Regions from separate parts of the Pseudoalteromonas sp. APC 3250 genome, predicted to be linked through region 1. Evidence: predicted binding sites of a transcription regulator. Region 1 holds the regulator's gene; the other holds the start of a gene.
The links. The regulator ArgR, encoded in region 1, controls arginine synthesis, uptake and breakdown. The targets are predictions, from matches to a motif close to ANTGAATANNTATTCANT.

Region 1 (3,431 bases):
TGAGCAAGAAATAGAAGTTGCAGCCCAGTATGGCCAGTCATTTGAAATTAATGAACAGGTTATAATAAAAATAAAACCGCACACGGTGAATTTTTTTGAATCGTAATTAATCGCTGTGTTTTGCTCTAAAAAGTAAGGAATAACAATGGCGCAAGCGCAATCAGGGATTTGTGCTGAAGCAAACTTACACGGTTTGCACTTATTTTTTAATGTACTTGATGGTCACGACGAATCACTTCGCGCTAAGCTTAAAAAAGTGAGCGATATTGAAGATGAGTTTAGTGATCAATTCTCTGAATCTATGCTTTCTTGTATGGTCGCCATTGGCGCGCAATATTGGCCACACATTCTGCCCGATTATATGCCAAGCGAGCTGCAAAGCTTTCCTAATATTACCCATAGCGATTTTGTGATGAGTGCAAGGCCTTGCGATTTATTTGTGCAAATCCGCTCAGACAGAGAAGATGTGAACCACCTGTTTGCATTGCAAATATTAAAACTTTTCAACCCTGATGTTGAGCTGGTGGAGCAAATTCGTAATTTTCGTTTTCTAGATGGCCGTGATTTTAATGGTTTTATTTATGCCGGTGATACACCGCATGGTCGTCAAAAACGGGTTACGGCCCTCGTTAATAAGCCTGATAGCTTTGAAGATCAAGGCAGCTATATTCATGTTCAGCGCTATAAGCATGACTTAACGTTATGGCAGCACTTGTCGTTGCAAGAACAAGAACAAATAATGGGGCGTACTCGTCTCGACAATACCCTAATAAGCCCCGCACTTGAAAGCAGCCATGCAACCCGAAGTGAATTAAAAGATGAACAGGGGCAAGCATTATTACTAAATCAAAGTATGCCTTATGGCGACGTGTATGAGCAGGGGATGTTAATGATTACGTGCTCGGCTAAAGGGGATGCGTTCGAGAAAGTACTCAATAGCCGATTAGGGCAGGGGGAGTATTACGACCATTGGCTTGATTTTACTCAAGCAGATATGGGCTCTGCGTTTTTTGCACCCTCAGTGCGATTTCTAAAGCAGCTATAAAACAAGCCAGTAACGGCTACGTATTAGTATAGCCGTAACAGTGATAACCGAACGAGTTTAAACCGTATCAAACAAAATACGCACACGCTCTAGTGTGAGGTCTATTTCTGATACTTTCGCTGGCGCAATAAAAATAGTGTCATCGCCGGCAATTGTTCCTAATACGCCATCTGCTTTACCTAATGAGTCAAGTAAACGGGCAATTAGCTGCGCAGCGCCTGGGCTGGTGCGAATAATAATCATCATTTCGTTATGCATAATGTCAATAACTAACTGGCGTAACGGGCTTTTAGCGGTTGGTACACCCATTTCGGCAGGTAAACAGTACACCATTTCTTGTTTTGCATTGCGGGTGCGTACCGCGCCAAACTTACTTAACATCCGCGACACTTTACTTTGGCTAATATTATCAAAGCCTTGTTCTTTTAATGCGTCAACTATTTCGCCTTGTGAGCCAAAATTCTCTTCTTTTAAAAGTGCTTTAAAGGCTTTTACCAATGCTTCTTGTTTGTCTTGTGGTTGCATAGTGTCTAATTAGTTATGTTGTCGATACTGCAAATTCTACACAAAAATGCATATTTATGCAGCAGTTGTTTAGGTTTTGCTGCGTTTAAACAGCAAAGTTTACAACTATGGTCGAAAATATAGCTAAAATAGGCAGGATAAATTTGTTTTTAGTCGCTAATTTCTTTATCTTATAAACCACAAATATTTCCTTCCTCAAATCACGGAGAATTCCAATGAAAGTTGCTGTATTAGGTGCTGCAGGTGGTATCGGTCAAGCGTTGTCTTTATTATTAAAAACAGGCTTACCAGCTGGTTCAGAATTATCACTATATGATGTTGCGCCAGTAGTTCCTGGTGTTGCTGTTGACCTTTCTCATATCCCAACAGATGTAAAAGTTGAAGGTTTTGGTGCAGATGCACTAGATAAAGCATTAACAGGTTGTGATATTGTTTTAATCCCAGCGGGTATGCCACGTAAGCCAGGTATGGATCGTGCAGATTTATTTAATGTTAACGCCGGTATCATTAAAACATTAGCAGAAGGTATTGTTGCTAACTGCCCTAAAGCGCTTGTAGGTATTATCACTAATCCTGTTAATGGAACTGTACCGATTGTTGCTGAAGTATTCAAAAAAGCAGGTACTTACGATGCTAAGCGTGTATTTGGTATTACAACACTTGATGTTATCCGTTCTGAAGCGTTTATTGCTGAACTTAAAGGCGTAGACGTAGCAAGTGTTAAAGTACCAGTGATTGGTGGCCACTCAGGCACAACCATTCTACCGTTACTTTCTCAAGTTGAAGGTGTTACTTTCACTGATGAAGAAGTAGCTACACTAACTCCTCGTATCCAAAACGCAGGTACTGAAGTAGTTAATGCTAAAGCGGGCGGTGGTTCTGCAACATTATCTATGGGTGCTGCTGCAGCACGTTTTTGTATGTCTTTAGTTAAAGGCTTACAAGGTGAAGACGTTGTAGATTATGCATACGTTGCTGTTGAAAATGGCGATGCAGAGTACTTTGCACACCCAGTACGTTTAGGCAAAAATGGCGTAGAAGAAATTCTTTCTTACGGCACTTTAAGCGCATTTGAAGAGCAAGCTAAAAATGACATGCTTGAAACGCTGAAAAAAGATATCAAAGAAGGTGTTGATTTTATGGCGTAATAGCCAAAATTAACCCATAAAAAAGCCTGCATTTGCAGGCTTTTTTATTGCTCGGAATTATCTACACAGTATTACTTAGTGGTCGCGGTCAACCCTTAGTGGTCGCGGTCAACCGCTATTCTAGCTAAACTAATTAGTGCTTGCTTATAACTCGACTCAGCTAAGCAATCTAAACAGGCAATTGCTTTATTAGCTTCTTGCTCGGCTTTTTCCATTGTGAACTCAAGGGCATTGGTATGTTTAAGTGCAGCCAGTATCTCGTCAAGGTGCTCCATACCATTACAGTGCTCAATAGCGTCTCTTATTAACTGTGTTTGATGCTCACTACCGTGTTGCATTGCATATATAAGAGGTAACGTCGGCTTACCTTCAGCTAAATCGTCGCCAATGTTTTTACCAAGTTGGTCGGCATCAGCGTTGTAATCTAAAACATCATCCACTAACTGAAAAGCAGTACCTAAATGCATGCCATACAAATTAAGTGCCTCTAGTACAGTATCGTCTTGCTCAGTAATAATGGCCGCAAGACCCGTCGCTGCTTCAAATAGCTTGGCGGTTTTAGAATAAATAACCTGCATATAACTGGCTTCAGTGGTATCAGGGTCGTTGCAGTTCATTAATTGCAGCACTTCACCTTCAGCAATAATGTTGGTTGCATCAGCCAGTACTTGCATTATTTGCATTTTACCAAGACCCACCATTAGCTGAAACGA
Region 2 (3,431 bases), on a different contig from region 1:
CTTCTGAAGAACATACGATTTCTTCAAGTGATTTACCTTCAAACTCAGTGCCTGGGATTAAACCGTTAAGTTTAGTCACATAAGTATTGTGGTGTTTACCATGGTGAAACTCTAACGTTTCTTGCGAAATATGTGGCTCAAGTGCATCAATTGCATACGGTAGTGACGGTAGTTCAAATGCCATTTTTTATCTCCATCTTCTTTTGGTTGATAGTCTATTTAGTAATACGTAATGCCTGCGCAAACAGGGCACTTATCTATACCAAACAGGAATATAGTGTTACTATAATTGTTGAGTATTTTACTCAAGTTTTAGCAAACAGCAATGCTCTTGCTAAAGCTATTTAAGATTGAGGCTTTAATTGCCTATGTTAATCTATATATCTGAGGCCACAGTGAAACTTTTTCAAGGCCTAATGTGTTCGCTATCGTCATTTTGAGGTTGTAAATGGAAACCATCGATAAAATTAAACAGCAAATTGCTGAAAACCCAATCATCTTATACATGAAAGGATCACCAAAACTGCCTAATTGTGGTTTTTCTTCACAAGCATCACAAGCATTAATGTCGTGCGGTGAACCGTTTGCATATGTGGATATTTTACTTAATCCAGACATTCGTGCAGAGCTTCCTGCTTACGCTAACTGGCCTACCTTCCCGCAACTTTGGGTTGAAGGCGAGTTAATTGGTGGCTGTGACATTATCATTGAAATGTTTCAACGTGGTGAATTACAACCACTGATTGCTGAAACAGCTGCAAAGCATAAACCTGCAGACGCTGAATAAGCGTTTAGGTAAAAAAAGCTGCAATTTGCAGCTTTTTTTATGTCTAGCGTAAGCTTAAATAGCACTGAACCTGCCGATTTCACAATGGTATAGGCTGATTTTCCTATGATGGGGATTTAATTCTCAGCCGATCCAATAACCTGTCGATATAATACCCACCTCAAACAATTTGCTGCCATTAAAAGCTGTAAAAGTAACGAACAGTATTAGGGTCTGTTGACCTTTCAAGGTTAAATTTGCAGCAGTCTGTTTGGTATTTAGGCAAGGCAGAGCCTATGTGGTGTGGTATTCCTCATAAATAGGCGATAACGCAGCATCAATAACAAACAGGCGCTGAACTTCGGGTTCTGCCTAGGGACGATTTACTCTTTGTTGCTCGGTTTTTACTTAGTCCACTAGGTTACAAACCTCGCGCCGAGATTAAACCGCCCCTAGTTTGAACAAATTGTAATCCGCAAAGGTCAACAGACCCTAAGCTTTTCTTATCGTTTTTGCTTAATTAACTTAATTATTTTGTGCACAGGCATCTTTTTTCATCACCGTTCCTTGGCGTTAATACTTATTCAAAGTAAGCCATATGCGCAGGCCATAGTTGATAAAATTAAAAATAATTCACTCGTAAACAGTGCTAGCTTACTCAAAAGTGAGCCTATTTTTACGCAGTCAAGTGAGATGTTAACTTTTAGTATGTTGATTTTAAAGTGCTTTATATTTAATGACTGTGTTCATAGCAGTCACTGTTTTTGCTTAGGTGGCCAAACAAAGTTTACCTATAGGTAAGGTAGATAAAACGTCAGTAGATGCATAATATGAAAGCAAATACTGGTAACTATTAAATAATATATGCATTAATTTAAACCACTGTAAAAAACTATTAATTAATTTGCTTGTAAAAGGTAAATATCAGCAAGTTAATAAAGAATAAAATACGGCTATGAATAATTATTCATTATTTGCATGGTTTACGTTTACGTAAACTGACTATTGAGGGGGGGGTTATTTACAAGTTCTTAAAAATAACACCGGTGTCATTAAAGTTTTCGATCCAATATCTACTCAAATGTTAATATTTAGCATTATTTTATGATTTTTAATGAAGTTGAAATATATTCAATATAATGAATATGTATTCAGAAAGATATTGACTCAGGTTAGGAATAACGCTAATTTTGATCGTCTGTTAGCAAATCGTCGAGCCGTTCATCCACGTTAACAGTGCAGCAAGGGGAGGGGTCCATGTTATATGACTCAAAACTAGAAAAAGATAATTGTGGCTTTGGCTTAATAGCCCAAGTTAATAACCAAGCGAGTCACCGACTCATCCGTACGGCGATCACCGGTTTAGATCGCATGCAGCACCGCGGCGGTATATCTGCTGATGGTAAAACGGGTGATGGTTGTGGCTTGTTACTTCAAAAACCAGACAGCTTCTTTCGTGCTATTGCTGCTGAAAATAATTGGCATTTAGGTAAAAATTACGCCGTTGGGATGATTTTCCTCAATGCTGATCCGGTATTAGCACAAGCAGCTAAAGATGTTTTAAGCGAAGAACTAGAAAAAGAAACGCTTAATATTTTAGGTTGGCGTGTTGTCCCTACCGATCCATCAATGTTAGGACCTATAGCCCTAAAGCAATTGCCTGGGTTTGAACAAATTTTTATTAGTGCGCCAGAAGGGTGGCGTTCTAAAGATTTAGAGCGACGTTTATATGTTGCACGTCGTCGTGCAGAAAAGCGCTTGATGGATGATGAATCATTTTATATTGCGAGCTTATCTGGGCTAGTCACCATCTATAAAGGCTTAATGATGCCTGCTGACTTGCCAAATTTTTATCTCGATCTTGCTGATATTCGCATGACCAGTGCTATTTGTGTTTTTCATCAACGCTTCTCTACAAACACACAGCCTCGCTGGCCTTTAGCGCAACCATTTCGTTATTTAGCGCACAATGGTGAAATTAATACTATTGAAGGTAACCGCCAGTGGGCCCGTGCACGCTCTTATAAATTTGCTTCGCCGCTTATTCCTGATTTACAAAGCGCAGCGCCGTTTGTTAATGAAACAGGGTCTGACTCATCTAGCCTCGATAATATGCTAGAGCTGTTTTTAGCTGGTGGTATGGATTTATTCCGTGCAATGCGCATGCTAGTGCCGCCAGCATGGCAAAAAAACCGTGCTATGGATGACGACTTACGTGCATTCTATGATTTTAATTCGATGCATATGGAACCGTGGGATGGCCCTGCAGGCATCGTTATGTCGGATGGGCGTTTTGCAGCCTGTAACCTAGACCGAAATGGTTTACGTCCAGCGCGTTATATTATTACTCAAGATGGCTTTATTACTTTAGCCTCTGAAGTGGGTATATGGGATTACACCGCTGACGAAGTGGTCGAAAAAGGACGTGTTGGCCCGGGCGAACTCCTCGTTATTGATACTAAATTGGGTAAAATTTGGCATTCAGATGAAATTGACCAAGATTTAAAATCACGCCACCCTTATAAGTCGTGGTTAGAAGAAAACGTTAAACGATTAACGCCTTTTGAAGCACTTACCGAGCAAGATGCGGGCAATCGCTCATTTGATGATGAAACCCTTGTCAAATACCAAAAGATGTTTGGCTATACTAACGAAGAGCTAGACA

Region 2: a site for ArgR is predicted at 1,905-1,922, ahead of gltB (glutamate synthase large subunit). Genes of this name have one in related genera too.

What each region holds. Positions count from the first base shown of each region.
Region 1 covers NZ_JASDCM010000019.1:18,464-21,894, forward strand. Annotated here, with positions in the region: gene QL986_RS16080 (ABC transporter ATP-binding protein) at 1-106, shown strand, start outside; gene QL986_RS16085 (Dyp-type peroxidase) at 146-1,045, shown strand; gene argR (transcriptional regulator ArgR) at 1,103-1,570, opposite strand; gene mdh (malate dehydrogenase) at 1,786-2,718, shown strand; gene ispB (octaprenyl diphosphate synthase) at 2,814-3,431, opposite strand, start outside.
Region 2 covers NZ_JASDCM010000001.1:437,413-440,843, reverse strand. Annotated here, with positions in the region: gene QL986_RS01985 (Fe-Mn family superoxide dismutase) at 1-184, opposite strand, end outside; gene QL986_RS01980 (Grx4 family monothiol glutaredoxin) at 449-787, shown strand; gene gltB (glutamate synthase large subunit) at 2,024-3,431, shown strand, end outside.